Linked DNA regions of Aquibium oceanicum. The protein of the gene in region 1 binds, or shares a complex with, the protein of each later gene. Links are inferred from orthologs where the notes say so. Each region holds a gene or a part of one and is shown on either strand. Other genes may lie near its edges. The genes, in order: BSQ44_RS10610 and dnaG.

Region 1 (11,141 bases):
ATCGGCCGTTTCGGCCCGCCGGCCGCCACGAACGCCTTCATTCGCAAGCATATCTTCCCCGGCGGATACATCCCCGCGCTGTCGGAGGTGCTGCCGTCGGTCGAGCGTGCCGGCCTGATGAGCGGCGACATCGAGATCCTGCGGCTGCACTACGCCGAGACGCTCAAGCACTGGCGCCAGCGCTTCCTCGCGAACCGCGATCGCATCAAGTCGATCTACGACGAGCGCTTCTGCCGCATGTGGGAATTCTATCTCGCCGGTTCGGAAGCGGCCTTCCGCTGGCAGGACATGATGGTGTTCCAGATCCAGCTTACTCGCAGCAATTCGGTCCTGCCGATGACGCGCGAATACATGCTGGAATCGGAAAGGGACCTGGCCGAACACGGAGTCGCCGAGCCGGGCCACCTGCCAGAGAAGGCGACGCACACGCGCATGTCGGAACCCGGCGAATAGGACGATCGAAGCCCATCCTTCCCGCCGCGGTGCACGAGGCGGCAGGAGGAACCCTTTTGCTCATCGTTTCTCAAAACATCGGAGCGGATTCCCGCTCCGATTTTCTCGTTTTGTTCGCGTGAATACCTGGGCTACAATGCCCCTTCCCTAGGATCGATTCGCGTCAACCGGCTTTTTTGCATTTTCGATCCCGGGGCTGTGGAGAAGTGTGAATCACGGGCGGTGAGGCGGTTTCCCGCCCCATCCTTCGCCGACATCTGATACCGGGTTGGCGGGCAGGGAATCGACGGGAAAGAAATGGCAGAAGCAGTCCGCAAACTCGCGGTGGCGGAAACGCCGCTCTATCGCGAAGCGCCGAACAACATAGAGGCCGAGCAGGCGCTCCTGGGCGCCATCCTCGTCAACAATGACGCGTTTTATCGCGTTTCGGACTTCCTGAAGCCGCCCCATTTCTACGAACCGCTGCACCGCAAGATCTACGAGATCGCCGGCGAACTGATCCGGATGGGCAAGATGGCCAATCCGGTGACGATGAAGACCTTCCTGCCTGCCGACGAGAAGGTCGGCGACATTACCGTCACGCACTACCTCGCACGGCTCGCGGCGGAAGCCGTGACGATCATCAACGCATCCGACTACGGACGGGCGATCTACGACCTCGCGACGCGGCGCGCGTTGATCACCGTCGGCGAGGACATGGTCAACATCGCCTACGACGCGCCGGTGGACATGGCGCCCTCCGACCAGATCGAAGACGCAGAGAGGCGCCTCTTCGAACTCGCGGAGACCGGGCGCTATGACGGCGGCTTCGAAAGCTTCACCGACGCGGTCAAGACCGCCGTGGACATGGCCAACGCCGCTTACATGCGCGACGGCCATCTCTCGGGCATCTCCACCGGCTTCCGCGACATCGACCGCAGGCTCGGAGGCCTGCAGCCGTCGGATCTGGTCATCCTCGCCGGCCGACCCGCCATGGGCAAGACCTCGCTCGCCACCAACATCGCCTTCAACATCGCATCGGCCTACCAGCCGGCGCAGCAGGCCGACGGGTCCTTCAAGGCGGCCAATGGCGGCGTAGTCGGCTTCTTCTCGCTGGAAATGTCGTCCGAACAGCTCGCGACCCGCATCATCTCGGAGCAGACCGAGATCTCGTCCTCGAAGATCCGCCGCGGCGAGATTTCCGAGGCCGATTTCGAAAAGCTCGTCGCCTGCGCGCAGATGATGCAGAAGACGCCGCTCTTCATCGATCAGACGGGCGGCATCTCGATCGCCCAGCTTGCCGCCCGGGCGCGGCGGCTCAAGCGGCAGCGTGGGCTCGACGTGATCGTGATCGACTACGTCCAGCTGATGCAGGGCTCCTCGTCGAAATCGAACCAGAACCGCGTACAGGAAATCACCGAAATCACCACTGGCCTCAAGGCGCTCGCCAAGGAACTCCAGGTGCCGATCGTGGCGCTGTCGCAGCTCTCGCGCCAGGTCGAAAGCCGCGACGACAAGCGCCCACAACTTTCGGACCTGCGCGAATCGGGCTCGATCGAGCAGGACGCCGACGTCGTGCTTTTCGTCTATCGCGACGAATACTACATGCAGAACAAGGAGCCCGAGCCCGGCACGATGGAACACCAGCAGTGGCAGGAGAAGTTCGAGCGCGTGAAAGGCAAGGCCGAACTCATCATCGCCAAGCAGCGCCACGGCCCCACCGGCACGGTCGATCTCGCCTTCGAAGGCCAGTTCACCCGGTTCTCCGACCTCGCCGAGGAAAGTCATCTGCCGGAACGCTTCGAGTAGTCGCTTGGAGGAGGAATTCCACATCCGGGAGGCCGGGACCAAACCTCACCTTGCCGGCGGCCGGCTGACGATCGATCTGCGCTCGCTGCAGGCGAATTTTCGCGCGCTTGCAAAGGTGGCCGCGCCGGCCCGCGTCGCCGGAATCGTCAAGGCGGACGCCTATGGCATCGGCATCGCGGAGGTCGTCCCCGCGCTGGCGGCTGTCGGATGCGATACGTTCTTCGTCGCCCTGCCCGAAGAAGGCTTCGCAGTCAGGCGCGCTGCGCCGCAAGCGCGCATCTTCGTCCTCAACGGTCTCTTCGGAGCGGAGGCGGCCGAGGCATACGCCGGGTCGCAGCTGATCCCGGTGATCAACACCGCCGTCGACCTGACGATCTGGGAACGATTCTGCGGGCGGCAGGGTGCGGCGCACCCCTGCGCCATCCATGTCGACACCGGCATGAACCGCCTCGGCATCACGCCGGCCGAGGCGATTGCCTTCGCGGACGAGAACATGCTGACCGGCACGGTCAACCCGGTGCTCCTGATGAGCCATCTCGCCTGCGCCGACCGGCGCGACGATCCCAAGAACCGCAGGCAGCTCGAACTTTTTCGGCAGGTGCGGCGTGCGTTCGGGGATATGGAGGCGAGCCTCGTCAATTCCTCAGGCCTGCTGCTAGGGCGCGATTACCATTTCGGCCTCTGCCGCCCCGGCATCGCCGTATACGGCGGATCGCCCGCACCTGGCGTCACCATGCGCACCGTGGTGACGGCGGAAGCCCGCGTGGTTCAGATCCGCTATGCCAGGGCCGGCGAGACCATCAGCTACGGCGCGACGGCGGTCCTCGAGCGCGACAGCATCATCGCCGTTGCCGCGGCCGGATATGCCGACGGCTTCCCGCGCGCCGCGTCTGGCAGCGGGGTGCCGATCCGCCAGCTCTTTCCCGGCGGAAGCGGGTTCGTGCATGGTCGCCGCGTGCCGATCGTCGGGCGCGTGACCATGGACCTGACCATGTTCGACGTGACCGACCTCGGCGAGGACGGCATCGCGACGGGCGATCACATCGAACTCTTCGGGCCCAACCTGCCGCTCGACGAGGCCGCGCGCGCGGCGGGAACGATCTCCTACGAACTCCTCACCCGGATCGGCCAGCGCTACCACCGCGCCTACATCAGCGGCGCCGATACGCGGTGATGATGGTCGGAGCAGCCCGATAATGGCGAAGTCGCGCGTCCAGTTCATCTGCCAGAACTGCGGCTCGGTGCACAACCGCTGGGCTGGCAAGTGCGACAGCTGCGGCGAGTGGAACACGCTCGTCGAGGAAGGCACGGCCGGCGGCATCGGCTCAGGGCCGGCTTCCATGCGCAACGCCCGCAAGGGCCGTGCGGTGACGCTGACCTCCCTGTCCGGCGAGATCGAGGACGCGCCGCGTATTGCCAGCGGCATCGGCGAGCTCGACCGCGCCACCGGCGGCGGCTTCGTGCGCGGCTCCGCCCTGCTCGTCGGCGGTGATCCGGGCATCGGCAAATCCACGCTGCTCACTCAGGCCGCCGCAGCGCTCGCGCGCAAGGGGCACCGGGTCGTCTACGTCTCCGGCGAGGAGGCGGTGGCGCAGATCAGGCTGCGCGCCCAGCGTCTCGGCGCGGCCGACACGCCGGTCGAACTCGCAGCGGAGACCAACGTCGAGGACATCCTGGCGACTATCGCGGAGGGACGGCGGCCGGACCTCCTGATCCTCGATTCGATCCAGACCCTGTGGACGGACCTCGCTGATTCGGCGCCCGGCACCGTCACGCAGGTCCGCGCCTCGGCACAGGCGATGATCCGCTATGCCAAATCGACCGGGGCGGCGATCGTTCTGGTCGGCCATGTGACCAAGGAAGGCCAGATCGCCGGCCCGCGCGTGGTCGAGCACATGGTCGACGCCGTGCTCTACTTCGAAGGCGAAGGCGGACATCATTATCGCATCCTGCGCACGGTGAAGAACCGCTTCGGTCCCACTGATGAGATCGGCGTCTTCGAGATGTCCGACAAGGGACTGCGCGAGGTCGCCAATCCCTCTGAGCTTTTCCTCGGCGAGCGCCACGCCAAGGCGCCGGGTGCCGCCGTCTTCGCCGGCATGGAGGGCACGCGCCCGGTGCTCGTCGAGATCCAGGCATTGGTCGCCCCCTCGCCGCTCGGAACGCCGCGCCGGGCGGTGGTCGGCTGGGATTCGGCGCGTCTGTCGATGATCCTCGCGGTGCTCGAGGCGCATTGCGGCGTCCGATTCGCGCAGAACGACGTCTACCTCAACGTCGCGGGCGGCTACCGCATCTCGGAGCCGGCCGCCGATCTCGCCGTCGCTGCCGCACTGGTTTCGTCGCTCACCGGACTTGCCCTGCCCGCCGATTGTGTCTATTTCGGCGAAATCAGCCTTTCCGGCGCCGTCAGGCCTGTCGCGCATGCGCAGCAGCGGCTGAAAGAGGCGGAAAAACTCGGTTTCGGGCAGGCGGTCCTGCCCGCCGGCAGCGGGGACGTGGCAGGATCGATCGCGACGCGATCGTTCCAGCCGGATGCGCTGGCCGACCTCGTTGCCCGGATCGCGGGAACGAAGCGCGGTCACGAGGCGGACTGACGGATTGGAGTGGGCGACGATGCCGATTACGCTGCTTGACGGAATACTCGTCGGCTTTGCGCTTGTTTCCGCGATCCTGGCGATGGTCCGCGGCCTCTCGCGCGAACTTCTCTCCATCGCCTCGTGGGCGGCGGCCGCGGCGGCGGCCTTTTTCCTCTACCCCTTTGTGCTCCCCTACGTCGCGCCCTACATAGACAACGACAAGATCGCGCTTGCCGCCTCAGCGGCCATCGTCTTCCTGCTCGCGCTGATCGTGGTGACGGTGATCACGATGAAGCTGGCCGACTTCATCATCGATTCGCGGGTCGGCGCGCTCGATCGGACGCTCGGTTTCGTCTACGGCGCGGCGCGCGGGATCCTCGTGATCGCCGTGGCTCTGATGTTCTTCAACTGGCTGGTAGGCGACAACAAGCCGGAATGGGTGGCCGAGGCGAAGTCGTTGCCCCTGCTCGAAGGCATCGGCGCGAAGTTGCAGGAAGTGCTTCCGGACGATCCGGAGAACTCGATCATCAAGCGCCTGACCGAAGGCGACGAGGCCGAGACGAACAACTGATCCGTCGCCCGCGGGTAGGCGGAACAACGGCGCCGAAGAGCGCAAAGGCGGCTTGCAATGGCAGACGCAGCGATCGACACGCACCACGAACGGGACACGTGCGCCGGTGAGGCCGACGACCACTTCCACGACGAGTGCGGTGTGTTCGGCATCTTCGGGCGGCAGGACGCGGCTGCGATCGTCACCCTTGGCCTGCACGCGCTCCAGCATCGCGGGCAGGAAGCGGCCGGCATCGTCTCCTATGACGGCTCGCAGTTCCACGTCGAGCGCCATGTCGGCCTGATCGGCGACACCTTCACCAAGCAGTCGGTGATCGACCGGCTGCAGGGCACGCGCTCCATAGGCCATACGCGCTACGCGACGACCGGCGGCGCAGGCCTGCGCAACGTCCAGCCCTTCTTCGCCGAGCTTGCCGACGGGGGCCTGGCCATCGCCCACAATGGCAACATCACCAACGCGATGACCGTCCAGCGCGCCCTGCAGAAGCAGGGTTCGATCTTCTCGTCTACCTCGGACACCGAGACGATCCTTCACCTGGTGGCGACCAGCAAGCAGCGCGACACCAATGCCCGCTTCATCGAGGCGGTGCGGCAGATCGAGGGCGCCTTCTCGCTGGTGGCGCTGACCTCCAAGAAGATGATCGGCTGCCGCGATCCGCTCGGCATCCGCCCGCTGGTGCTCGGCGACCTCGACGGCGCCTGGATCCTCGCCTCGGAAACCTGCGCGCTGGACATCATCGGCGCGCGCTTCGTGCGCGACCTCAAGCCGGGCGAGATGGTGGTGGTCACCACCAACGGAATCGAGAGCCATTTTCCTTTCGAGCCGGCGAAATCCCGCTTCTGCATCTTCGAGTACGTCTATTTCGCCCGACCGGATTCGTCCGTGGAAGGCCGCAACGTCTATGACGTGCGCAAGAAGATCGGAATCGAACTGGCGCGCGAAAGCCCGGTGGAGGCGGACATCGTCGTTCCCGTCCCCGATTCGGGAACGCCTGCGGCCATCGGCTTTTCTCAGGAAGCGGGGCTTCCCTTCGAACTCGGCATCATCCGCAACCACTATGTCGGCCGAACCTTCATTTCGCCGGGCGATTCGATCCGCCACATGGGCGTGAAACTGAAGCACAACGCCAATCGCCGGATGATCGAAGGGAAGCGCGTGGTGCTGGTCGACGATTCCATCGTGCGCGGCACCACCAGCCAGAAGATCGTGCAGATGGTGCGCGAGGCGGGCGCGAAGGAAGTGCACATGCGCATTGCATCGCCGCCTACCCGCGCCTCCTGCTTCTACGGCGTCGACACGCCCGAGAAGGCCAAGCTTCTCGCCTCGCGCATGTCGGTCGAGGAGATGGCGGATTTCATCCGCGTCGATTCGCTGGGTTTCCTGTCCATCGACGGCCTCTACCGCGCCGTCGGCGAGACCGCGCGCAACGGGGAGTCGCCGCAGTTCTGCGACGCCTGCTTCAGCGGTGAGTACCCTACGCGACTGCTCGATTTCGAAGGCGCCGACAACGTGCGCTCGCTGTCGCTGCTGGCGGCGGGAGGGCAGTGATAGGGTTCGCCCTACGGCGTGACCAGCTTCAGGCCGACGATGCCGGCGACAATGAGACAGATGCAGGCGAGCCGGATCGCGTCCGAGGACTCGCCGAAGAGAAGGATGCCGAGAACCACTGTGCCGATCGTGCCGATGCCGGTCCACACCGCATAGGCGGTGCCGAGCGGCAGCGTCCGGAGGGCGAGACCGAGAAGGGCGAGGCTCACCGTCATGGAAACGATGGTGGCGAGAGTGGGCCACAGCCGCGTGAACCCTTCGGTGTATTTCAAGCCGACCGCCCAGCCGATCTCGAACAGTCCAGCGGCAAACAGTATGAGCCAGGACATCGTCATCCCCCTTGCAGGCGATGAGGCCGTCCCCATCAGTGATTGTCGCAGATGCAGGGCCGTCCCCGCTGTGTGGAAATAAGCCAACGCGTCCGACGCCGCAAGCCGCCGGGTTTCGTTCGCGAGACATTCATTCTAAGAGCCGGTCTCGATATTCTCTGGAGATACCTCCCGCATGAACGCGCATCCCGACCTTACCGGCCGCACCGCCCTCGTCACCGGCGCCTCGCGCGGCATCGGCTACTTCATCGCCAAGCACATGGCGGCTGCGGGCGCGCAAGTGATCGCGGTCGCGCGCACTGTCGGCGGGCTGGAAGAACTCGACGACGAGATCAAGGCCGAGCATGCCCGCTCGGGCAAGGGCGAGGCGACGCTGGTGCCGCTCGACCTGACCGACATGCCGGGCATCGATCGCCTCGGCAGCGCCATTCACGAGCGCTGGGGCAAGCTCGACATCCTGGTCGCCAATGCCGGCGTGCTGGGCGTCATCGGGCCGCTCGCGCATATCGAGGCGAAGGTCTTCGAGAAGGTGATGGCGGTCAATGTCACCGGCGTCTGGCGTCTGATCCGCTCCGTCGATCCGCTGCTGCGCAACTCGGATGCCGGCCGCGCCATCATCATGTCGTCGGGCGCCGCCCACAACGCACGCGCCTACTGGGGACCCTATGCCGCATCGAAAGCCGCCGTGGAGGCGCTCGCGCGCTCCTGGGCCGACGAGACGAAGAACACGCCGCTCCGTGTGAACTCGGTCAATCCGGGGGCTACCCGAACGGCGATGCGCGCGCAGGCGATGCCGGGCGAGAACCCCGCGACCCTGCCGCATCCCTCCGAGATCGCCGCCAACATCGTCCCGCTGGCGAGCCCGTCGCTCACCGAGACCGGGCTGATCTTCGATGCCCGCGAAAGGACTTTTCTTTCCTACCAGATGCCCAGGTAGCAGCACCTCGCGACAAGCGTGATCCGGCACTTGGTGCCGGGCAATGCACCGGCGAACTTCCACTGCTTCGGAGGTCGGAGAGGCGCGCGGAACGATTTTCTTCTCCACGCCTTCTGCGAGGGAAAGAATTCCGCCGGCTGCTCCTCCTTCGCATCTCTGATCGGCGAAAGCACCGCCGCGACGGCGTATCAGAGTGTTCTTTGGAGTTCATACACCATGGATCTCGTTCCGCTGATCGATGCTGTCGGTGAAAACGGCGCGGCCCTCGCGGGCGGCGTGGTTCTCGGCCTCGTGTTCGGGTTCTTCGCGCAGCGGACGGCCTTCTGCACCCGCACCGCCGTTCTCGATCTGGTGCGCGGCCGAGGCAACGCCGCGCTCGCCACGTGGGCCGCCGGGTTCGCCGCCGCCGTCTTGGGCGTGCAGCTCCTCCTCTACACCGGATCGCTCGAGGTTACCGAGACCCGCTTCTTCTCGACACCGCAGAGCCTGTCGGGCGCGCTGATCGGCGGTGCCTTGTTCGGGCTCGGCATGGTACTCGCGCGCGGATGTGTGTCGCGGCTTCTCGTACTCGGCGCCTCGGGCAATCTGCGCGCGCTGTTCACGCTGGCGATCCTCGCGGTCTTCGCGCTCGCCACCTATGATGGCTTCCTCGTCCCCGCCCGCGATGCGATCGGCGGCCTGTGGAACTCGGCTGCGATCGGAGGCAACGATCTGCTCGCCCATGCAGGGCTAGACCACTTCGGTGGCGTGGCGATCGGCGTCGTTCTCGCGGTCGCAGCGCTCGCGCTGGCGATTTCCACCCGACTTTCCCCTGCCCGCTTCACGGGCGGCGTGATCGTCGGCCTCACCATCGTCGGCGGCTGGTACTTCACCTGGCAATTGTCGCTGCAGGTCTTCGAGCCGATCCAGGCCGAGAGCCTTTCCTACGTCCGCCCGCTTGCCACCACCATCGGCCTCGGCACGGGAACGGCTGGCGCGGCCGGGCTCGACCAGGGCCTCCTTGTCGGCATCCTCGCCGGCGCCTTCATTGCCGCGGTGGCGTTCCGGCAGTTCCGCATCGCCACCTTCTCGGAGCCCGGCACGCCTTCGGTACTGCGCTACGCGCTCGGCGCCGCGCTGATGGGCTTCGGCGGCATTCTTGCCGTCGGCTGCACCATCGGAGCCGGCTTCACCGGCGGATCGGTGCTGGCCGTCACGTCGCTTCTGGGCCTCGCATCGATGATCGTCAGCGCTGCCATTGCCGACCGGGTGATCGACGGCCGCAAACTGGCGCCATCGTCGATCGGGGCTTCCCCCGTCGCTGCCGAATAACCTTCTCAGTCGATCCCGCCGTTCCCTTCTTCGCTCTCCGGCGTCACGTCGAGAACTGCCGCATGCATCGTGATGGTCGGCAATCCCGGCCGGCAATCGGTCATGCAGGGGTGCGTCCTGTCGGCATAATGCGGTTCGGACAACCGGTCATCCTCGAAGAAGTTGGCTTCGTTCGGTAACTTCACCGTGGCGAAATTTTCCTTCGACAGCTCGAAATCCTCGTCCGTCACCACGTCGTTCAGGAAGAGCAGATAGGCCGTCAGCGCGTAGAGTTCATCGCTCTCCAGCCCGCGCGCATCGCCGAAGGGCATGGCGCGGTTGACGTAGTCGTAGACGGTCGAGAGATAGGGCCAGTAGGAGCCGATCGTCTTTTCCGGGCGATCGGCCTTCAGCGTATCGTGTCCGCCCGCCAGCACCGGCCAGCGGCCGATACCCTCGCCGAAGTCGCCGTGGCAGGCGGCGCAGCGTTCCGTATAGATCCCCTCGCCCTGCATCACCGTGCCGCGTCCCTCGGGCAAGCCCTCGCCGTCGGGGCGCACGTCGATGTTCCACGCGGCGATCTCGTCGGCCGTGGCGGCGCGCCCGAGCCCGAAGACCGCTCCCGCGCGCTCGGCGCCGGCCATGCTCTCCGGCATCTCCGCCGCGGCGGCGGCTTCGGGCTCCGCCTTGGCCTCCTGCTGCGCCGCAGGCGGCGATTGCGCGTCCCCGGCTTCTTCCTCGGGCTTCGAGAAGGTTTCCAGATAGGCGATGACGTCGGCGATCTCCTCGTCTTTCTTCAGTCCCGCGAAGGCCATCTTGGTGCCCTTCACGTAGCTGCGGGGGCTCGCGAGGTACTCGGAGAGCGTCTCGTGGCTCCACGCGAGGCCGCCGGCGCCCGCTTCGACCATCGACTTGGAGTATTTGTAGCCCTCGGCGGTTCCGGCGGTGCGGCCGAACACGTCGTTCAGGTGCGGGCCGACCTTGTGCTTGGCGCCCTCGCCCACCGCGTGGCACGCCTTGCACCTGTTGAACACCTTCTCTCCGGCAGCCGCGTCCTGTGCCTGTGCGGGGGCGATAATCACCGCCGCCAGGATGGCCGCCGCCGCGATTGCCGCGTCACGATATCTCGACATTCTCCACGGTCCCGTCCTTGCCGACATGCCAGGTCTGGATGCCGTTGTTGTGATAGATCGAGTTCTCGCCGCGCACCGCCCGCAGCGCGTCCTTGGTCGGCTGCACCAGGCCCCGCTCGTCGATCGCGCGCGACTGCAGGAACAGTTCCGAGCCGTCCCAGTCGAAGTCGAAATAGAAGCGGTGCAGCGCCATCGGCAGGCTGGGTCCGTCGAGCCGCGCCGTGTGCCAGTTACGGCCGCCGTCGATCGTCACGTCGACCCTTTCGATCGTGCCGTGTCCCGACCATGCCAGCCCGGTCACAACAGTGCGGCCCCGCTCGTGCATCAGCGGCGCCTGCGGGCTCGGGCTTGTGATCACCGACTTCACGTCCATCGCGAAGGTGTGGCGTCGGGCCTTTCCGTTGGCCATGAGATCGGTGTATTTCGACGTCTCCTCGCGCAGTTCCCAGGGCTGGTCGCCAACTTCCAGCCGGCGCAGCCATTTCACCCACATGTTGCCTTCCCAGCCGGGAACGA
Region 2 (6,605 bases), 720 kb from region 1 along the record:
CTCGCTGAATGTACGGGCGGGGGAAGTCATCGGCATCGCGGGCGTCGCTGGAAACGGCCAGGGCGAATTCTTCGAGGCGATCTCCGGCGAGGTCGTGCAGGACCGGCCCGAGACGGTGACGGTCAGGGGCAAGCCCGCCGGGCGCGACGGCATTTCGGCTCGACGCATGATGGGGGCGGCCTTCGTGCCCGAGGAGCGGCTCGGCCATGGCGCGGCACCTGCCATGAAGCTTTCGGACAACCTGCTCCTTTCGCGCCACGCGACGGACCGTGGCGCCTACCTAGGCGCGGCCGGTACGATTCGCGCGAGCGCGGTGTCGGCCGCCGCCAAGCGCATCAACCAGGAGATGGACGTGCGCAAGAGCGCGGAAGACCCGCCGGCTTCCGCACTCTCGGGCGGCAACCTGCAGAAATTCATCATCGGGCGCGAACTCGACCGCAAGCCCGCCGTGCTGGTTGTCAACCAGCCGACATGGGGGGTCGATGCGGGTGCGGCGTCCCGCATCCGCCAAGCGCTGATCGAACTCGCCCGCGCCGGCTCGGCCGTGCTGGTGATCAGCCAAGACCTGGACGAACTCTTCGAGATCTCCGACGCGATCGCCGTCATGCACAATGGCGAACTGTCGAAGCCGCTGCCGCGCGCCGAGGCCACCTTCGAGAAGATCGGCCTCCTGATGGGCGGCGCCGAGCCTGGCCATGTCCACGATCACGCGACGGAGCCGGCCTGATGCGCATCGAACTCGTCCGCCGTCCGCTGCAATCGAAGCTCTTCTCCGCGCTTTCTCCCTTCATCGCCTTCGCGCTCATGGTCGTTGCCGGCGCCATCATCTTCGCCGCACTCGGCAAGAACCCGGTCGTCGGCCTCTATGCCTATTTCATCGATCCGCTCACCGAGGTCTGGTCGCTGCACGAACTGGCGATCAAGGCCGCGCCACTGATCCTGATCGCCGTCGGCCTGTCCGTCTGCTTCCTGTCCAGCAACTGGAACATCGGCGCCGAGGGCCAATTCACCATGGGCGCGATCGCGGGCAGCATGATCCCGCTCTATTTCCCCGATTTCCAGAACGCGGCGGTCCTGCCGCTAATGCTGATCTTCGGCGCCGTCGGCGGCGCACTCTACGCGGGCATTCCCGCGATCCTGAAGGCACGCTTCAACACCAACGAGATCCTGACGTCTCTCATGCTGGTCTACGTCGCCCAGCTGATCCTCGACTGGCTGGTGCGCGGACCGTGGCGAGACCCGGCGGCAATGAGTTTCCCCCAGGCGCCGCCGTTCCATTCCTGGGCGATCGTGCCGGAGCTCTTCCCGATGTCGGGCCGCGCCAACTGGGGCATCGTCTTCGCGATCATCGCGGCGATCGGCATCTGGTTCATGATGTCTCGAACGCTCAAGGGCTTCGAGGTGAAGGTGATCGGCCAGAGCCCGCGGGCAGGGCGCTTCGGTGGCTTTTCGACGATCCAGACCATCATCTTCGCCTTCCTCGTCTCGGGCGCGCTCGCCGGCTTGGCGGGCATCACCGAGGTCTCCGGCGCCATCGGCCGGCTGCAGCCCTCGATTTCGCCCGGCTACGGCTTCGCGGCCATCATCGTGGCCTTCCTCGGGCGGCTCAATCCACTCGGCATCGTGGCGGCCGGCTTCGTGCTGGCGCTCTCCTATCTCGGCGGCGAGGCAGCACAGATCGCCATCGGCGTCACCGACAAGACAGTGCGCGCCTTCCAGGGCATGCTCCTGTTCTTCGTTCTGGCCTGCGACACGCTGATCCACTACCGCGTCCGCCTCGTGCGTCCGGCACCGGCAACCGCGCCCGCCGCCCCGGCACTGGAGACCGCCCATGGGCATGGCTGAGGCGATCCTGCTGACGATCGCGACGGCGGCGACGCCGCTGCTCCTTACCGCGATCGGCGAACTCGTCGTGGAGCGTTCAGGCGTGCTCAACCTCGGCGTCGAAGGCATGATGCTGATGGGCGCGGTCGTGGCCTTCGGGATGGCGTACATGACGGGCAATGCCTGGATCGGCGTCCTTGCCGGCGCCATTGCCGGGATGCTGTTCTCGCTGCTCTTCGGCTTCCTGGCGTTGACGCTCGTCACCAACCAGGTCGCGACCGGGCTCGCTCTCACGCTGCTCGGCATCGGTCTGTCCGGCATGATCGGCGAGGCCTTCGTCGGCCAGCCGGGCGTCAAGCTCGGCGCACTCGACATTCCGGTACTGACGGACATTCCGCTGGTCGGCCGACTCCTGTTCGGCCAGGACCCGATGTTCTACATCTCGCTGCTGCTCACGGCCGGCGTCATGTGGTTCCTGTTCCGCACCCGCGCCGGTCTCACGCTGCGTTCCGTCGGCGACAGCCATACCTCGGCCCATGCGCTCGGCATCAAGGTCATCGCGATCCGCTACATGGCAGTGATGTTCGGCGGGTTCTGCGCCGGGCTCGCGGGCGCCCAACTGTCTCTGGTCTACACCACGCAGTGGATCGAGAACATGACCGCCGGCCGCGGCTGGATCGCGCTGGCGCTGGTCGTCTTTGCTTCCTGGCGCCCGTGGCGGGTGCTCGCCGGCGCCTACCTCTTTGGTGCCATCACCATCGCCCAACTGCACATCCAGGCGACCAACCTCGCCGATCTGGCCGGACTTCCCAGTTTGCTCTACTGGCTGGCCGGTCTCGTCAAGGCGGTGCCGTCGCAATTCCTTTCTTCGCTCCCCTATCTGGCAACCATCGTCGTTCTCGTTCTAATCTCCAGGAACAGGCGGCTGACGATGATGAACACTCCGGCTTCCCTGGGGCGGCCGTTCGTGCCGGACCGCTAGATCCACCCGGACGAATTCCCCGTTTTCGAAACCAACAGAGGACATGAACAAATGAAAAAAAGAACGATACTGGCACTGGCCGCCGCGACGGCCCTGATGTCGGCGGGAACCGCGCTGGCGCAGGACAAGACCAAGGCCTGTTTTATCTATGTCGGCCCGATCGGCGACTTCGGCTGGTCCTATCAACACCACCAGGGCGCGCTGGAAATGCAGGAGGAGCTCGGCGGCGAGGACAAGGTCGAGATCGCCTATCTGGAAAGCGTGCCCGAGGGCGCCGACGCCGAGCGCGCCATCGAGCGCTTCGCCCGGTCGGGCTGCAACATCGTCTTCACCACCTCCTTCGGCTACATGGATGCCACGAACAAGGTCGCGGCCAAGTTCCCAGACGTGAAGTTCGAGCATGCCACCGGCTTCAAGCGCGAGCATCCGAACGTCGCGACCTACAATTCGAAGTTCCATGAAGGCCGCTACGTGCAGGGCGTGATCGCCGCCAGCCTCTCGGAGAAGGGCGTCGCCGGCTACATCGCCTCCTTCCCGATCCCGGAAGTGGTGATGGGCATCAATTCCTTCGTCCTCGGCGCGCAGTCGGTCGATCCCGACTTCAAGGTCAAGGTGGTATGGGCCAACACCTGGTTCGACCCAGGCAAGGAAGCCGACGCCGCCAAGGTGCTGATCGACCAGGGCGTCGACATCATCACCCAGCACACCGATTCGACCGCGCCAATGCAGGTCGCTCATGAGCGTGGCATCAAGGCCTTCGGCCAGGCCTCGGACATGATCAAGTTCGGTCCCGAGACCCAGCTCACCTCGATCGTCGACGACTGGGGCCCGTATTACGCCGAGCGCGTCAAGGCGGTGATGGACGGCACTTGGGAGCAAGTCGACGTCTGGGGCGGAATGGCCGACGGCCACGTCGTTATGGCGCCCTACACCAACATGCCCGACGACGTGAAGGCGCTCGCCGAGGAGACCGAAGCCAAGATTACGTCCGGCGAACTCGATCCCTTCACGGGACCGATCAACAAACAGGACGGCTCCGAGTGGCTGAAGGAAGGCGAGACCGCCGATATCGGCACGCTGCTGGGCATGAATTTCTACGTCGAGGGTGTGGACGACCAGTTGCCGCAGTAAGACCGCGGCGGACGGCAACGGAGAAGGACAAGCCGGCGGGCCGGTCCGTGTCCGGAAATCGTCCCAGCTAATGTTCCATGGAAACCCCGCGAGCCACGATGGCCGCGGGGTTTTCTGCTGTTTCGGGCTCGCTGAGGCTGTGAAACTCGGTGACAGCCGCGAGGAGGTCTCGCTTGCCGAGGCGAGGCAGCCTACATACGTCCCATGCGCTTTTCGAACCAGTTCCTCGATGAGATACGCGACCGTGTCCCGATATCCTCGGTGATCGGGCAGCGCGTGTCGTGGGACAAGCGCAAGACGAACGCCTCGCGGGGCGACTGGTGGGCTTGCTGCCCCTTCCATGGCGAGAAGTCGCCGAGCTTCCACTGCGAGGACAAGAAGGGCCGCTACCACTGTTTCGGCTGTGGCGTCTCGGGCGACCATTTTCGCTTCCTCACCGAACTCGACGGCCTCGGGTTTCCTGAAGCGGTGGAGCGGATCGCGGAGCTGGCCGGGGTTCCGATGCCGGCACGCGACCCGGAGATGGAGAAGCGCGAGAAGCAGCGCGCCAGCCTGCACGACGTCATGGAGATGGCGACGCGCTTCTTTCAGGAACAGCTGCAGGCGTCCGCCGGCGCGAAGGCGCGCGCTTATCTGCGCGAGCGCGGCGTCGCCTCGGCCACCCAACAGGACTTCCGCCTCGGCTACGCCCCCGAATCGCGCAACGCGCTGAAGGAACACCTTGCCGGCAAGGGAGTCGCGAAGGAGCAGATCGAGGCCTGTGGGCTCGTGCGGCATGGCGACGACATCCCGGTCTCCTACGACTGGTTCCGCGACCGCATCATGTTCCCGATCGAGGATGCGCGCGGACGGGTCATCGCTTTCGGCGGTCGCGCAATGTCGCCCGACGTCGCGGCCAAGTACATGAACTCACCTGATACCGAGCTCTTCCACAAGGGCGAGGTGCTTTACAACTTCGCCCGGGCGCGCAAGGGGCAGGGCAGGGAAGGCGCCGTCATCGCCGTGGAAGGCTACATGGACGTGATCGCGCTGGCGCAGGCGGGGTTCGCCAACGCCGTCGCCCCGCTCGGTACCGCGCTGACCGAGAACCAGCTGGAGCTCCTGTGGCGCATGGCACCGGAGCCGGTGCTGTGTTTCGACGGCGACCCCGCCGGCCTGAAGGCGGCCTGGCGCGCGGCCGACCTCGCGCTACCGTCGATCCAGGGCGGGCGCACGGTCCGCTTCGCGCTTTTGCCGCAGGGTCAGGACCCCGACGATCTGGTGAAGGAAGGCGGACCGGAGGCGTTTCGCAGCGTGATCGCCGACGCCCGCCCTCTGTCGGAACTCTTGTGGCTGCGCGAGACCTCGGGCGGGGTCTTCGACACGCCGGAGCGGCGTTCGGTGCTGGAGAAGTCGCTGCGAGAGCTGACCTCGCGCATCCGCGACGATAACGTGCGTCGGCACTACGGCCAGGAGATGCGCGAACGGATCGAGGCCTTCTTCGGCTCGGCGCGGCAGCAGAGGAAGAACTATCCCAACCAGAAGGGCGATCGAAACGGTGCGCATGGTCGCGGACGGCAAGGGCAGACGCCGGGACGCCTTGCCGTCTCCGACAGCCTCGCGCGGTCCTCGCTGGTGCGCAGTTCGGCCGGAACCATGCCGATGCGCGAGACGGTGATCATGGTTGCGCTCATCAACCATCCCTTGCTGATCGACGAGCACTTCGAGGCGATAGAACGGCTGGATCTGAAGCACCCGGACCTGCGCCGGCTTCATGCCGGGCTGCTCGACGCCATCGCCGAAGGGCAGGCGACGGACCGCGACGCCATTCTGGCCTGGCTGAGCCAGGCGAGGCTGGACACGGTGATGGAGAACGCCGTCGCGCTCGTCCGGCGGGCCAGGCAATGGCCGGCTCTGGAGGATGCGGCCCTCGACGACGCCCGCGACGCGTTCAGCCAGGCTCTGCACTTGCACCAGTCAGCCGGCGTTCTACATAAGGAACTCAGAGCGGCCGAAGCGGCGCTCGCCGCGGATCCGACGGAGGAAAACTACCGGCAGCTCCTCGAGGTCCAGATACAGTTTCGCGACGTGCAGGCTACCGAGGCGCTGATAGAAGGCTTCGGAGTGTCGTCCGGGAGGGTCGCGAGAAGCTGACGCGTTGTTGGCGTTTTCGCGACGAATCGTGCAAGGGCGGCTTGACCTGACGGCGAAATGACGGAATCAGGACGTTTCGCGATCGTTCCGATCGGGGTGGAAAGCATGCCGGCGCAACCGCGCGGCCATGCCGATACCGGCGCAGGGCTCACAGCGCGCTGGTAAGACACGGTTAATGGTGTATTTACGCGAGATCGGTACTCGCTGAGACGGGGCGGGCGCATCGACGTCCGTTGACGGCAAGCTAGAATGGCCGTCCAGCCGTCCTCTCACGTTGGAGACAGGAAAGCATGGCGACGAAAGAAAAGGAAGAGGTCGAGAACGAACGCGAAGGCGCTGCCGACGGTCCGCTGCTCGATCTTTCCGACGATGCCGTCAAGAAGATGATCAAGGTCGCCAAGAAGCGCGGCTACGTGACGATGGACGAGCTCAATGCCGTCCTGCCGTCCGAGGAAGTGACCTCCGAGCAGATCGAAGACACGATGGCGATGCTGTCCGACATGGGCATCAACGTGGTCGAGGACGACGAGACCAG

The links.
Region 2: the proteins of BSQ44_RS10610 (region 1) and dnaG are in contact, whole or in part, in a crystal structure (PDB 2R6A), measured with the Geobacillus stearothermophilus proteins. The link is inferred for Aquibium oceanicum from one-to-one orthologs. Residues at the interface, in WP_033016901.1 of Geobacillus stearothermophilus: Ser13, Glu15, Ala16, Gln18, Glu91, Leu92, Asp94, Ala95, Val96, Pro97, Thr98, Ala99, Ala100, Asn101, Tyr104, Tyr105, Ile108; in WP_049624496.1 of Geobacillus stearothermophilus: Lys456, Leu457, Leu458, Pro459, Ala460, Asn463, Ala464, Leu467, Leu535, Leu536, Ile537, Ala538, Gln544, Glu545, Asp548, Tyr549, His552.

What each region holds. Positions count from the first base shown.
Region 1 is NZ_CP018171.1:2,132,262-2,143,402, reverse strand. What follows is about bases 1-2,995. They hold BSQ44_RS10610 (replicative DNA helicase), read left to right. Parts: upstream 1-750; coding sequence 751-2,241; downstream 2,242-2,995. Other genes in these bases: alr (alanine racemase), read left to right, coding at 2,246-2,995; BSQ44_RS10615 (SAM-dependent methyltransferase), read left to right, coding at 1-453. Also shown: more of alr, read left to right, coding at 2,996-3,415; DNA repair protein RadA, read left to right, coding at 3,438-4,835; BSQ44_RS10595 (CvpA family protein), read left to right, coding at 4,855-5,388; purF (amidophosphoribosyltransferase), read left to right, coding at 5,446-6,936; quaternary ammonium compound efflux SMR transporter SugE, read right to left, coding at 6,948-7,265; BSQ44_RS10580 (SDR family NAD(P)-dependent oxidoreductase), read left to right, coding at 7,441-8,202; BSQ44_RS10575 (YeeE/YedE family protein), read left to right, coding at 8,419-9,513; BSQ44_RS10570 (c-type cytochrome), read right to left, coding at 9,519-10,625; soxC (sulfite dehydrogenase), read right to left, coding at 10,609-11,141. UniProt on the Escherichia coli protein: The main replicative DNA helicase, it participates in initiation and elongation during chromosome replication. Travels ahead of the DNA replisome, separating dsDNA into templates for DNA synthesis.
Region 2 is NZ_CP018171.1:2,865,141-2,871,745, reverse strand. Bases 3,642-6,605 are described here. They hold dnaG (DNA primase), read left to right. Parts: upstream 3,642-4,141; coding sequence 4,142-6,070; downstream 6,071-6,605. Other genes in these bases: rpoD (RNA polymerase sigma factor RpoD), read left to right, coding at 6,361-6,605; BSQ44_RS13995 (BMP family ABC transporter substrate-binding protein), read left to right, coding at 3,642-3,937. Outside these bases: BSQ44_RS14010 (ABC transporter ATP-binding protein), read left to right, coding at 1-727; BSQ44_RS14005 (ABC transporter permease), read left to right, coding at 727-1,845; BSQ44_RS14000 (ABC transporter permease), read left to right, coding at 1,832-2,806; more of BSQ44_RS13995, read left to right, coding at 2,858-3,641. UniProt on the Escherichia coli protein: RNA polymerase that catalyzes the synthesis of short RNA molecules used as primers for DNA polymerase during DNA replication.